4 regions of the Enterobacter cloacae subsp. cloacae ATCC 13047 genome follow, and region 4 is predicted to be linked to each of the others. Evidence: predicted binding sites of a transcription regulator. Region 4 holds the regulator's gene; each other region holds the start of a gene.

Region 1 (3,629 bases), 1.4 Mb from region 4:
TCAGTATCACCGAGCGCCCGGACTGGCGCGAAAAAGCGACCGAATACGGTTTTAACTTCCACACCATGTATGGCGAGCCGTACTGGTGTGAAGACGCTTATTACAAACTGACGCTCGCCCAGGTGGAAAAACTGGAGGCGGTGACGGCAGAGCTCCATCAGATGTGCCTGAAGGCTGTCGAGAAAGTGATCGACAGCGACGAGCTGATGGCTAAATTCCGCATTCCGAAGCACACCTGGGGCTTTGTGCGCCAGTCGTGGAAAACCAGCCAGCCCTCGCTCTATTCTCGCCTTGATCTGGCGTGGGATGGCGTGGGTGAACCTAAGCTTCTTGAAAATAACGCCGATACGCCAACCTCTCTGTATGAAGCGGCCTTCTTCCAGTGGATCTGGCTGGAAGACCAGATGAACGCCGGAAACCTGCCGGAAGAGAGCGACCAGTTCAATAGCCTGCAGGAAAAGTTGATTGAGCGTTTCGCCGAGCTGCGTGAACAGCACGGTTTCAACCTGCTGCATCTCGCCTGCTGCCGTGACACGGAAGAAGATCGTGGAACGGTTCAGTATCTGCAGGATTGTGCTGCCGAAGCGGAAGTCGCCACCGAGTTTCTCTATATAGAGGATATCGGTCTGGGCGAGAAAGGTCAGTTTACTGACCTGCAGGATCAGGTGATCAGTAACCTGTTCAAGCTCTACCCGTGGGAATATATGCTGCGTGAGATGTTCTCCACCAAGCTGGAAGACGCTGGCGTGCGCTGGCTGGAACCAGCGTGGAAGAGCATCATCTCCAACAAAGCCCTGCTGCCGATGCTGTGGGAAATGTTCCCGAACCACCCGAACCTGCTGCCGGCATACTTTGCGGAAGATGATTATCCGCAAATGGAAAAATATGTCGTGAAGCCAATTTTCTCCCGCGAGGGGGCAAACGTCTCCATTATCGAAAACGGTAAAACGCTGGAAGCGGTTGAAGGGCCTTACGGCGAAGAAGGAATGATCGTCCAGGCATTTTATCAGCTGCCGAAATTTGGCGACAGCTATACGCTGATTGGCAGCTGGCTCATCAACGATCAGCCAGCCGGGATTGGCATCCGCGAAGATCGCGCGCTGATCACGCAGGATCTGTCACGGTTCTATCCGCACATCTTCGTCGAATAAGGCTTGCCCGGTGGCGCTACGCTTACCGGGCCTACACGCGAGATGTAGGCCCGGTAAGGCGAAGCCGCCACCCGGCATGTTTTTTACCCCACCTGCACCGACAGCATACTCAAACTCCCCATCTCAATACCGTCGACCGGGATCATCACCGGTTCCTGGCCATCCCACGCGCCAAGAACGTACAGCAGCGGCAGGAAGTGTTCCGGCGTTGGGTTAGAGAGCGAACCGCCTTCGTGATCCAGATAGTTCACCAGCGGATGCTGCTCAACCGGGCCTTGCCAGGTCAGATTGTCTTTAACGTAATCGTTAAAGGACGTTGCCCATGGGTAAGGTGTATTTTCACCGTGCCAGCGCGCCGTACGCAGGTTGTGTACCACGTTACCGCTTGCCACCAGCATAATGCCTTCATCACGAAGCGTAGCCAGCTTGCGGCCCATCTCCATGTGCCAGGCTGCCGGTTTAGTACTGTCGATACTCAACTGCACCATCGGGATGTCGGCGTCCGGGTACATTTTTATCAGCACGCCCCATGAGCCGTGGTCAAAGCCCCAGGCCTCTTTATCCAGCGCGACCGGGACAGGTGCCAGCAAATCCACCAGCTTCTGTGCCAGCTCGGGCGAGCCGGGGGCCGGATAATGCGTGTCGTACAACGCCTGCGGGAAACCGCCAAAATCATGGATTGTTTTTGGCGCCTCCATGGCAGTTACGCCAGTGCCACGGGTGAACCAATGTGCAGACACCACCACAATCGCCTTCGGACGCGGCAACGTCTCGCCCAGGTGACGCCATGTGCGGGTGTAGACGTTGTCTTCCAGAACGTTCATTGGGCTACCGTGGCCTAAAAACAGTGCTGGCATACGTGAAGAAGTCATGGCGATATCCTTACAGAAGGTGTCAATTTGATGGTGCTACATTACGCTTAACACGATGAAGATGAACGCAGATAAGCGTGAAGATCATCATCAGGAAATTTGAATGTAAGGAATATGTAAAACAGAGGTTCCCCTCTCGCTTTGGCCAACGTGAATTATTAGTATTAATGAGAATCATTATCACAAGGAGCATTGCATGTCCGTCCCCTTGATCCTGACCATCCTGGCGGGTGCCGCCACCTTTATCGGTGCGATCCTCGGTGTGCTTGGTCAAAAGCCGTCTAACCGCGTGCTGGCCTTTTCACTGGGATTTGCTGCCGGCATTATGCTGCTCATCTCTCTGATGGAGATGCTGCCTGCCGCACTGGGCACAGAAGGCATGTCTCCGGTACTGGGTTACGGCATGTTTGTGTTTGGTCTGTTGGGCTATTTTGCGCTCGATCGCATGCTGCCCCATGCACATCCGCAGGATTTGATGCAAAAAAGCGTCGCGCCGGTGCCGCAAAAGATTAAACGTACTGCCATCCTCCTGACGCTCGGCATCAGCCTGCACAACTTCCCGGAGGGTGTCGCGACCTATGTCACCGCCAGCAGCAACCTGGAGATGGGTCTGGGTATCGCCCTGGCGGTGGCCTTACACAATATTCCTGAAGGGCTGGCCGTTGCCGGACCGGTTTATGCCGCCACGGGATCAAAACGCACCGCCGTGTTCTGGGCCGGGATATCGGGAATGGCGGAAATTCTCGGGGGCGTACTGGCGTGGCTGATACTGGGAAGCCTGGTTTCACCGGTGGTGATGGCCGCCATTATGGCCGCGGTTGCGGGGATTATGGTGGCGCTGTCGGTTGATGAACTGATGCCGCTGGCGAAAGAGATCGATCCTAACAACAATCCGAGTTATGGGGTGTTGTGCGGAATGTCTGTAATGGGATTAAGCCTGGTGTTGTTACAAACGGCGGGTATTGGCTGAACGGTTGCGCTTCCTTATTTGAGGGAGCGCAATTTCTTTTAATGTCAGTGAATACCAACTATCAGTATTAATGATATAAAGTCCGGCACCATACTTTCTAATCGGCATAGAATTCACTTAAGAAATATTATTTATAACTATTCCCCGTAAAATAATTACCGCTTCGTGTATTTAAAAAAACTCAAAAGATTGATGTCAATCACTATTTAAACCGAGTATTCTGGCTGTTGAGTAACAGCATTTTTCCCATTTATAACTTCAAATGATTTATTAATAGTCTCTAAATCCCCCATTTAGAAATGCTCACGAGATGAACCATATTGCGACTGGTATATTTCGACCGCTTTAATGAAATAAAAGTGTTGCAATATTAATTCATTAAAATTATTGCGCCATCCATTCCTAGATAAAGGATTATATCTTCATGTTTAACAAGACTATTCTGGCAGTTGCGACAACTGCATTGCTTTCTGGTCTGTCATTTACTGCTATGGCAGCAGATAACCAGGGCTCGGGGAAGATCACGTTCACCGGTGAAGTTATCAGTGCGCCTTGCTCTATCACCCCGGGAGATGAAAATCAGACGATTGAATTAGGAGAAGTCGCGGATAGCGTGCTGAACAGCGGTAAAAACTC
Region 2 (3,629 bases), 2.1 Mb from region 4:
GTGGCCGACCGCTACCCGCAAAATGTCTTTGCCGAGCATACCCACGAATTTTGTGAGCTGGTGCTGGTGTGGCGCGGCAACGGCTTACACATCCTCAATGACAGGCCCTACCGCATTACGCGTGGCGATCTGTTTTACATTCGCGCCGAAGACAAACACGCCTACGCCTCGGTTAACGATCTGGTGTTGCAGAACGTGATCTACTGCCCGGACAGGCTCAAACTGAACGTCGACTGGGCGGCCCATATCCCCGGTTTTCTCAATGCCAGAGGCGAACCCCACTGGCGCTTGAGCAGCAGCGGCATGGCGCAGGTGCGCCAGACGATCTCCCAGCTGGAGCAGGAGAGCCAGAAGCACGATCCGGTGGCAAACCCGATGGCGGAACTGCTGTTCGCCCAGCTGGTCATGACCCTCAAACGCCATCGTTACGCTACCGATAACCCCTCCGCGACCGTTCAGGAAGCACTGCTGGACAAGCTGATCGCCCGGCTTGCGGGCAGCCTGAACAAAAGTTTCGTGCTGGAAAAATTCTGCGAGCAGGAGCAGTGCAGCGAGCGCGCGCTGCGCCAGCAGTTCCGCACCCAGACGGGGATGACGGTGAACCACTACCTGCGCCAGTTGCGCATCTGCCACGCCCAGTATCTGTTGCAGCATACGGAGCTGATGGTCAGTGAGGTGGCGATGCGCTGCGGGTTTGAGGACAGTAATTACTTTTCGGTGGTGTTTAACCGCGAGGTGGGGATGACGCCGGTTCAGTGGCGTCATCGCAGTCGAAAGGCAGCGTAATCAGTTCGCCATGCCGAGGCCGACAATGTTAGCGGCAATGATGATCACCACGCAGCCCAGGCTCAGGACGCCCACCGGACGACGCCCGGCGTTATTCCACTCCTTCAGTACCAGCCCAACCAGTCCGCCACACAGTACGTAGAAGCTCATGTGCAGCATCCAGCTTATGTAGTCGTACTGCGGTGGAATGCTGGCGTGACCCCAGGCGTAGAAAAAGAACTGCAGATACCACATGAGGCCGCCCAGCATCGACAGCAGCACATTGGTGATGATTAAGGATTTTGCCAGTGAGAAATCGGCTTTTACCGACAGATCCTTCACTTTTGCCAGACGAATGAAGCAGAAGCCGAGGTTTACCAGCGCGCCGCCGCCCATGATCACCACGTAGCTTGGCAGCGCCACGTACAGCGGGTCGACGCCCAGCGCGGCGGCCGCTTCGTGCATAGGTTTTGCGGCGTTCATGGCGAACGACATGCCCGCCGAGAAGATGCCGCACATCACTGCCAGCAGCAGCCCTTTCTTCAGGTTAAAGTCCTCGGCTTTGATGCCCATCTTGCGCTCTTTCAGCTGACCCGCACGGGTGACGATACCCACGCCGATCACCGCGACAAGCACGCCCAGCAGCGTCATCTGCCCGCCTTTGGTGTTGAGCAACACATCGACATTGCCGTTAAGAATGGGCGTCATCAGCGTGCCGACGATCAGGGTAATGCCAATTGCGATGCCGATACCCATCGACATCCCGAGGTAGCGCATGGTCAGGCCATAGTTGATGTTGCCGATGCCCCACATCGCACCGAACAGAAACACCGGCAGCAGGGTGGAGGCACTGAAGGAGGTGAAGTAGCCCCAGAAATCCGGGAGCAGCATGGCGCTAATGGTCCACGGCAAAATCAGCCAGGAGACGGTACCGCCAACCGACCACATGGTTTCCCACGACCACCCTTTCACCTTTTTGAACGGGGCATAGAAACAGGCTGCACTGGCTGCGCCTATCAAATGCCAGAAGATACCCATCGTAATCGCATGATTCATTTTTACGTCCTCATCGTTTTTATAGCCGGTGGCTTCCCCCCGACTTGATGAGTGTAAAAATTAGGCGGTTCAGGAACCTTCAGAAGGTTGCCGCACTTTGGTTCTGGATGGCAATCAGCACGTTAACCGGGTGAGCAGACTCACAATTTTGTCATTTGGCAAAACCCAAATAACCTTATAAAAACTACGGCATTGATAATCATTTTCAATATCATTTAATTAACTATAATGAACCAACTGCTTACGCGGCATTAACAGCTGTGCCGCCCGACACTAATGGAGAGGATTATGAGTTATACACTGCCATCCCTGCCGTATGCCTATGACGCACTGGAACCGCATTTCGACAAGCAGACGATGGAAATCCATCACACTAAACACCACCAGACCTATGTGAACAACGCGAATGCTGCGCTGGAAAGCCTGCCAGAGTTCGCTAACCTGCCTGTTGAAGAGCTGATCACTAAACTGGATCAGCTGCCAGCGGACAAGAAAACCGTACTGCGTAACAACGCGGGCGGCCACGCTAACCACAGCCTGTTCTGGAAAGGCCTGAAAACCGGTACCACCCTGCAGGGCGACCTGAAAGCGGCTATCGAGCGCGACTTCGGTTCTGTTGATAACTTCAAAGCGGAATTCGAAAAAGCGGCTGCAACCCGTTTCGGCTCCGGCTGGGCGTGGCTGGTTCTGAAAGGTGACAAACTGGCGGTCGTTTCTACCGCAAACCAGGACTCCCCGCTGATGGGTGAAGCGATTTCTGGCGCATCTGGTTTCCCAATTCTGGGTCTGGACGTGTGGGAACACGCTTACTACCTGAAGTTCCAGAACCGTCGCCCGGACTACATCAAAGCCTTCTGGGATGTGGTGAACTGGGACGAAGCTGCAGCGCGTTTCGCCGCGAAAAAATAAGGTTGCATTGACGCCTGTGAGAAGCGAGTCTGTTGACTCGCTTTTTTTGTATCTGAAGGAGTAGAGATGCATTACCCGGTGAATGTGTTTACAGGCAAGGTAAGGGAATACGACGGCAGCCGCCCGAGCGCCATCGCCAAAGTGCAGGTCGACGGAGAGCTGACGTTAACCGAACTCGGGCTTGCGGGCGACGAGCAGGCCGAGAAGAAAATCCACGGCGGGCCCGAACGCGCGCTGTGCCACTATCCGCGCGAGCATTATCAATACTGGATAACCGAATTCCCTGAACAGGCGGACCTGTTCGTCGCCCCCGCGTTCGGTGAGAATCTCTCCACCGAAGGGCTGACGGAGAAGAACGTCTTCATTGGTGATATTTTCCGCTGGGGTGATGCCCTGATTCAGGTAACGCAACCGCGCTCGCCATGCTTCAAGCTTAACTTCCATTTTGGCATTAACGACATGTCCGCACGGCTGCAGAGCGCGGGCAAAACCGGCTGGCTGTACCGGGTGGTGCTGGCGGGGCAGGTGTCTGCGGATGCGCCGCTGGAGCTGGTGTCGCGCCTGAGCGATGTGTCGGTGTATGACGCCTGTGCCATTGCCTGGCATATGCCGTTTGATGACGAGCAATATCATCGGCTGTTGTCGGCGGCAGGGTTATCCACCAGCTGGACAAGAACGATGCAGAAACGCCGCACTAGTCGGCAGATTGAGGATAATTCGCGGAGATTGTGGGGGAAATAGTGCCCCTCACCCCGGCCCTCTCCCCAAAGGGGCAAGGGTGAAAAAACCGCACCGAGCAGTCCCCTCTCCCCTTTGGGGAGAGGGTTAGGGTGAGGGGATTACGCGCGCTTATACAACGGTAGCCACAGCGTTAACCGCAGCCCGCCCAACGGACTGTC
Region 3 (3,629 bases), 1.6 Mb from region 4:
GCGGCAGCCATGGCGTCCCGATGAGCGACACCAGCATTGCCAGATTTCCGCCCCAGAGTTGTCCTTCACACGACCAGTGCGGCCCGTTGCCCTGCCACTCAACGCTGTAGGTCGGGTTTTTCAGGGCGCGCCAGAAGTGTTCCACCGTAAATGGATCAAGCTCGGGTGCCCCGAAATTTCCGGCCAGCATCGGGCCGCTGAAGGTCACCACGTTATGCAGCGCGAGCAACCCCAGCTGGATTACGGTAAAGTCGCTGTGGCCGCAGATAAGCAGCGGATCCTGCTGCTGACGCTTTGCCAGCCCTTGCCAGTCAATACTCTCCAGCAACCGGCTCGCACCATAGCCGCCGCGCACCGCCAGCACGATATTGTTCTCACCCTGCAGGTTCACCAGGCTGTTGATATCATTCAGCCTTTGCGCTTCCGTACCGGCAAAACGCTGCTGGCGGCGGGGGATAATTGTCTGATTTTCTACCGGGTAACCGAGTTCCAGTAAGCGCTCAACGCCCCGCTGTGCCGCCTCCTGGTTGATGCAGTACCCGGACGGCGCGATAAGATGAAACTGAGACATGGCAATTCCTTGCTGAATGAGAATCTAATTGTCTATATCATGCCGCTTATACGTTGCCTGCTTCAAGGGCGATGACCGGCTATAAGGATAGATGACGTGAAATTGAGATGGTTTGCTTTTTTGATTGTGTTGCTGGCTGGCTGTAGTTCAAAACATGACTATCAAAACCCGGCATGGAACCCGGAAGTGCCAGTAAAACGGGCCATGCAGTGGATGCCGATCAGTGAACAGGCAGGCAAGGTCTGGGGCGTCAGCCCGCGACTGATCACGGCGATCATTGCCGTGGAATCCGGCGGTAACCCAACGCTTGTCAGCAAATCTAACGCCGTGGGGCTGATGCAGCTTAAGGCCTCAACCGCAGGGAGAGAGGTCTACCGCTATATGGGCTGGCGTGGTCAGCCGTCAACCAGCGAGCTGAAAAACCCGGAACGCAACATCTCCATGGGCACGGCCTATTTGAGCATTCTGGAACACGGCGTGCTGAAGGGAATCGAGGATCCTGAAGTGATGCAGTATGCGCTGGTGGTCTCTTACGTGAACGGTGCGGGTGCGCTGCTCAGGACGTTCTCATCGGACCGTAAAGAGGCGATAGAAGAGATCAACGACATGGACAAAGACGAGTTCTTTGAACACGTGGTGAAAAATCATCCGGCACCACAGGCTCCGCGTTATATCTGGAAAGTTCAGAAAGCAATGGATGCCATGTAATGCCGTTGTCGGGCGGCCTGTGTGCTGCCCGGCTCCTGTCACAACACTTTATTCGCCCGCTCCCGCGCCTCTCGCTCCAGAGAATAGATAATCCGCTGCAGTTCACGCTCTGCGCTCGGCCCGACGTTCAGGAAGCGGAAGCTCAGACGCGGCGTGACGATCGTTTCATTTTTGCTGTCGACCACCTTACGCTCGCTGATGGCGATCAGCTGCGCATCAAAGTAAAAACGCCCCCAGCCTCCCATATCCAGTTCGATTTGGGTAAATCGCATGCCTTCTACCAGTCCGTCAGGCTTTGGCGTATCCATCAGCGCACCCATGCCGCCCAGGGAGAGGTCAAAAAGGCGAAAGCGGATCTCTTTTTTGTCCGGCATTTTGGCCTTACCAAAATAGGCAGGATGAAGCGGGGCACTGATACGAAAATATTCACGGCGCTGAACAAACCAGAGGTTGGCCGGCAGCGGGGTGACAAACGCCGGAAGACCACCGTATTCGCTCAACTCCAGGCGCGGCAGGACAAATTCCACTTTTGCGCCGTGCGTTTCTGCCATCACCGAGATTTTCTCCGCCCGCAGCGCGGCGCGGTTTTCATGCTCCTGGCTGCCCAGGTCAATGACCAGCCTCTCTGCAGAAGCATCCAGGATCTTGCTGATGAACTGATTGTTTGACCAGCTGATGCGCAGCGGCACCTCGCCTTTTTGCAGGTCGCGCAATACCCCTAATACAGCCAGCGGATTTTGCTTCAGGAACTGCTCACTGTAATTACTCACGCCGGATGGCTCCTTGATAAATGACAGACTGTCTCTGCGTTATCGGCAGCGTGAAACGAAACTTAATACAAACCGGTGAGTTTTTTTCGCAGTACAGAGAAGTTAAGTCGGTGAGATGAAATCGGTTTTACCGTGATGACCTATACTTACGTTACCTGCGCGGAGGGTTTTCTGCGCATGCGTTAAACCTGCAAGAGGGCATCGCTATGGGTATTATCGCGTGGATCATCTTTGGTCTTATTGCCGGGGCTATCGCTAAACTCATCATGCCGGGAAATGATGGCGGCGGCTTTATATTGACCTGTGTTCTTGGGGTTGTTGGTGCGGTTGTCGGCGGCTGGCTGGCGACCATGTTTGGCTTTGGGGGCGACATCAGTGGATTCGACCTGCACAGTTTCCTTGTGGCTGTGGTGGGCGCCATTGTTGTCCTGGGCATATTCAGGTTGCTCCGACGGGCATAGATGACATAAAACGGCTCTCGCGACAGGGCCGTTTTTTTTGTCGTGATATTGATTTGCTAATCGAAATGATAATAATTGTCGTTCCTAGTTACATATAATCACAAGACGACATTATGAACACCTCACGTTTTGCAGTATGCGCGTTGGCAGGAGCCGTGACGCTGGCATTACAGGCACAGGCATTTGCTGAAGAATCCACCATTCTTGTCACCGGTTCTGAGCAGGGTAGCGTTCTCCCCGCATGGACAAACAGCGCAACCAAATCGGCCGTTGCCGAAAGTAAAACGCCGCAGGTGATCGATACCGTCTCTGCGCAGCAGATCGCGCAACGCCATGCCAACTCCGTGAACGAAATCCTGCGCTATGTTCCGGGCGTTTCGACAGAGCTGCGTGGCAATACCACCTACATGAGCGAATATAAAATCCGTGGTTTTTCCGTTGACCAGGAGTTCTACAACGGACTGCAACTGCCGTATAACGTCACCGGAAATACCAAAGCGCGCATCGATCCACTGCTGATTGAAAGCGTTGATATCCTCAAAGGGCCATCTTCTGTGCTCTACGGCGGTGGCTCCCCGGGGGGGCTGGTGAATATTCAGGGTAAAAAGCCACAAAAAACCGCCCATACCGAGTTGGGTTTCAACACCGGCAATCGCAATCTGAAGGAGGGTTATCTCGACTCGACCGGACAAATTGCCGACAGCGACTGGAACTACCGACTGCTGGGCAAAGCCACGGAAAATGACGATCAGCCCCATACCACGCGCTATGAAAATTATCTGGTTGCCCCGTCCGTGACATGGGAGCCGGACAGCAAAACGCGCCTTACGGTTGATGCACTGGCGCAAAACTCCCCGAGCCTGTCTCCATCCAACCCGTTGCCGCTTGCATATCTGCGCTCGAAATATGCCGACCGCCGGGATTATGCCGGGGATGAGTGGAGCGGTTTCAAACAGCGTCAGTGGATGCTCGGCTACAGCTTTGAACATGAGTTTGACAGTGGCTGGGGCTTTAACCAGAAGGCACGGTACTTTGATGTCGACACCCACCAGCGCAGCGTTTATGCCACGGGGACGGGGAGCGCGGTCTACCAGCTTAACCGGTTTGCTTACACCACGG
Region 4 (3,629 bases):
GCTCTGGCACCAGAAAGAATAAGTGGCCTGGTGGTCATAGATGTCGCCCCGGTGGATTACAACGTCCGTCGCCATGATGAGATTTTCGCCGCCATCAACGCGGTGACCAACGCTGGCGTCTCGACGCGCCAACAGGCAGCCGTCGTTATGCGTGAGCATCTGGATGAAGAAGGGGTTATCCAGTTTCTGCTGAAATCGTTCGTTGACGGTCAGTGGCGTTTCAACGTGCCGGTGCTGTGGGAGCAGTACGATAACATCGTTGGTTGGGAAACCGTTCCGGCATGGCCGCACCCTACCCTCTTCATTCGTGGCGGCAATTCGCCCTACGTTACCGACGCCTGTCGCGATACCCTGCTGGCGCAATTCCCGCAGGCACGCGCTCATGTCATAGCTGGCGCCGGACATTGGGTTCATGCGGAAAAACCAGACGCCGTCTTACGTGCCATTCGCCGCTATCTGACTGATACGGCAAATTGATTAAAAAGAGAGCGACTGGAAGGCTGCGGGCTTCCAGTCGTTGGCGTGCCGTTTTTGGTGATGTATGATGGCGCGCTTATCGCCCAGGCATTAGCAGGGCGGCGTGTTTCCCCCGAAGTCTCAGAATCATGGCCAAAGAACAAACGGACCGTACGACACTAGATCTGTTCGCGAATGAGCGTCGACCGGGACGACCAAAAACGAATCCGCTTTCGCGCGACGAACAGCTGCGTATTAATAAACGCAACCAGCTTAAACGCGATAAAAATCGTGGGCTTAAGCGTGTCGAACTGAAGCTCAACGCCGACGCTGTCGATGCGCTAAACGAACTGGCTGACGCGCGTAATATCAGCCGCAGCGAGCTGATCGAAGAGATGTTACTCACCCAACTCGAGACCATGCGCAGTAAGGCATAAGTCCGAAAAATCCCTTTATTACCCTTTTCATGTAGCACAGAGTGCAGTCCTGCGCGATAGCTGTTTCCGCAGGGTTGCCTGTTCTGCTATTATTGCCTTTATCCGTGGACAAATTGCGCCACCATACCATTAAGTATCAAGAGGTTATTTTACTCATGGCAATTATCGGCATTTTCTTCGGCAGTGATACCGGCAATACCGAAAATATCGCAAAAAACATTCAAAAACAGCTCGGTAAAGACGTTGCCGATGTGCACGACATCGCCAAGAGCAGCAAAGAAGATCTCGAAGGCTATGACATCCTGCTGCTGGGTATTCCGACCTGGTATTACGGTGAAGCCCAGTGTGACTGGGATGATTTCTTCCCAACGCTGGAAGAGGTGGATTTCAACGGCAAGCTGGTTGCCCTGTTTGGCTGCGGCGACCAGGAAGACTATGCAGAGTACTTCTGTGATGCGCTGGGCACCATCCGCGACATTATTGAGCCAAACGGTGCCGTTATTGTAGGTCACTGGCCTACCGCTGGTTACCACTTCGAAGCGTCTAAAGGTCTGGCAGACGACGATCACTTCGTGGGTCTGGCGATTGACGAAGATCGTCAGCCAGAACTGACCGCCGAGCGCGTTGAAAAATGGGTTAAGCAGATCCGTGAAGAGCTGCACCTGGACGATATTCTCAACGCCTGATGATTCTTGCGGCGCAACGGTGGTTGCGCCCATAAACCAGGTCAAACCGATTAAATTAATTGCTACAATCTTTTAACTTTTTCGCCCAGACCTGTACAATGACCCCCTGATAAAACGTGGCTTTCACAATGCAAGTTTGTTGGTGATACCACGTTTTTATAAGCATACTTTACCTGAGACTTGCAGTTTTCATTTAGCCATGGCAGTTCTATAATGAGACGCATTATCCCGGGTGCAATTTCTGTCACTTCCTACAGAAGTGAATCGTTTAGCAACAGGACAGATTCCGCATGACTGACAACAATACCGCATTAAAGAAGGCTGGCCTGAAAGTTACGCTTCCTCGGTTAAAAATCCTTGAAGTGCTTCAGGGTCCAGACAATCACCATGTCAGTGCGGAAGACCTTTATAAGCGTCTTATCGACATGGGCGAAGAGATTGGGCTGGCAACCGTCTATCGTGTGCTGAACCAGTTTGATGACGCGGGCATTGTCACCCGTCATAATTTCGAAGGCGGTAAATCTGTATTCGAACTGACTCAACAGCATCACCACGATCACCTGATCTGCCTGGATTGCGGCAAGGTCATTGAATTCAGCGATGATTCCATTGAATCTCGCCAGCGTGAAATCGCCGCACGTCACGGTATCCGCCTGACGAACCACAGCCTGTACCTGTATGGTCATTGCGCTGAAGGCGATTGCCGCGAAGACGATCACGCGCACGACGCGAAATAAACACGTTTCATACTCTGAGCCAGCCGCAAGGTTGGCTTTTTTTTGCCTGCGGTCTGGCAAAAAAAAGCCCGGCAGCGCAGCGCTACCGGGCATGATAACAGCGGGTTAATGGCTGTTGTTGCTGCGAATCTCTTTCCAGATCTGATCGCAACGCTTCGCGACTTCCTGATCGTTACCGGTTTTACGCGCCTGGATACAGGCCTGATAATCCATTACGCGAATATTCTCCTGGGTTGCGAACTGTTCATGCGCTTTCTCTTTTTTCAGCACATTCAGCACGCTCTGACAGGCTTCGATCTTCTCCGGCGAACCTTCCGCCGTATTGATACACGCGCTGTAGGCTTCTTTCAGACGGGAGTCCTCTTTCGGGGCCTGATTCTGCGCACAAGCCACCAGTCCCGATGCCAGCAACGCGACGATTACAATCTTTTTCATATGTAGTCTCCGGTCCGGCGGGAATTACCCCGCCGGACGAGTCATCAGAAGATGGTGAACGGTGCGATAACCATGAATTTCACGTCGCGTTCATCCTGGAAGATGTTGCCGTAACCGCCCGCGTAGCTCGGGATATCGGAGTGGTTGTCGTATTGTGTAAAGTGCAGTTTGAACATGGTCCCTTTGGCGCGACCATCCTGCAGGGTGTAGATCGCATCCAGGCTGTAAGCGGATTCTTTGAGACGATAGTTTGGATCGTAGTATGCGTCTGGCGTTGCCATATCAGCTGGCTTCGCGTCCCATGCGTAGGCGTAAGATGCCCCCACCGCCCAGCCTGGCAGGTTCCAGTTTTTCAGATCATACATTGCGCCGAAGAAGACTGCTTTTTCGCCATCGGCGTTGAAGTCGGAACGGTTATCCCACCAGATATCCAGACGACCGTTTGAAGAGGCATAGGTTGGGGTCATACGCTGCAGGAAGTAGCCCTGCTGCCCTTCCGCTTTTACCCACGTTCCTTCAAGACGCAAATCTACCTGACCGACTTTGTAGCCGAAGGTCAGCGCCTGCAACCACGCCGTGCCGTCATAAATATCATTCACGCCACCATCACTGACTTTATCTCGCGTACCGTAGAACTGGTAGCTGGTACTCAACGGGCTACCCGCGATGTCAATTTTATAACTGGCCTTAGCAAAATACTGATCGATATAACCTTCCGCCTGACCAAATGCCGCTTCAAGCACTAAATCATTTTTAAAGTCGTACTTCGCGCCCAGCGAGTGAAGATAATCCACTTTGGTCTTTTTATCGTTCTGGTAGAACTTGTCCATTTCGATATGCCACGGCGCTTTATACTCGTTGGTCCACATATACGAGAA

What was found. Region 4 encodes Fur, which represses iron uptake genes when iron is present. Its sites were predicted from a motif close to ATAATAATGAGAACNACTATCAA; they were not measured.
Region 1: the regulator Fur is predicted to act here: its motif matches at 2,185-2,207, upstream of zupT (zinc transporter ZupT).
Region 2: the regulator Fur is predicted to act here: its motif matches at 2,014-2,036, upstream of sodA (superoxide dismutase [Mn]).
Region 3: the regulator Fur is predicted to act here: its motif matches at 2,576-2,598, upstream of ECL_RS07455 (TonB-dependent siderophore receptor).

Annotation. Positions count from the first base shown of each region.
Region 1 is NC_014121.1:4,479,320-4,482,948, forward strand. It holds gene ECL_RS21765 (glutathionylspermidine synthase family protein) at 1-1,151, shown strand, start outside; gene ygiD (4,5-DOPA-extradiol-dioxygenase) at 1,235-2,023, opposite strand; gene zupT (zinc transporter ZupT) at 2,220-2,993, shown strand; gene ECL_RS21780 (fimbrial-like protein) at 3,418-3,629, shown strand, end outside.
Region 2 is NC_014121.1:5,204,895-5,208,523, reverse strand. It holds gene rhaR (HTH-type transcriptional activator RhaR) at 1-786, shown strand, start outside; gene rhaT (L-rhamnose/proton symporter RhaT) at 787-1,821, opposite strand; gene sodA (superoxide dismutase [Mn]) at 2,110-2,730, shown strand; gene yiiM (6-hydroxyaminopurine reductase) at 2,797-3,471, shown strand; gene cpxA (envelope stress sensor histidine kinase CpxA) at 3,570-3,629, opposite strand, start outside.
Region 3 is NC_014121.1:1,532,365-1,535,993, forward strand. It holds gene ldcA (muramoyltetrapeptide carboxypeptidase) at 1-571, opposite strand, end outside; gene emtA (membrane-bound lytic murein transglycosylase EmtA) at 668-1,279, shown strand; gene ycgR (flagellar brake protein YcgR) at 1,318-2,049, opposite strand; gene ECL_RS07450 (GlsB/YeaQ/YmgE family stress response membrane protein) at 2,256-2,510, shown strand; gene ECL_RS07455 (TonB-dependent siderophore receptor) at 2,624-3,629, shown strand, end outside.
Region 4 is NC_014121.1:3,083,686-3,087,314, forward strand. It holds gene ybfF (esterase) at 1-477, shown strand, start outside; gene ybfE (LexA regulated protein) at 606-893, shown strand; gene fldA (flavodoxin FldA) at 1,049-1,579, shown strand; gene fur (ferric iron uptake transcriptional regulator) at 1,870-2,316, shown strand; gene chiQ (ChiQ/YbfN family lipoprotein) at 2,422-2,751, opposite strand; gene chiP (chitoporin ChiP) at 2,796-3,629, opposite strand, start outside.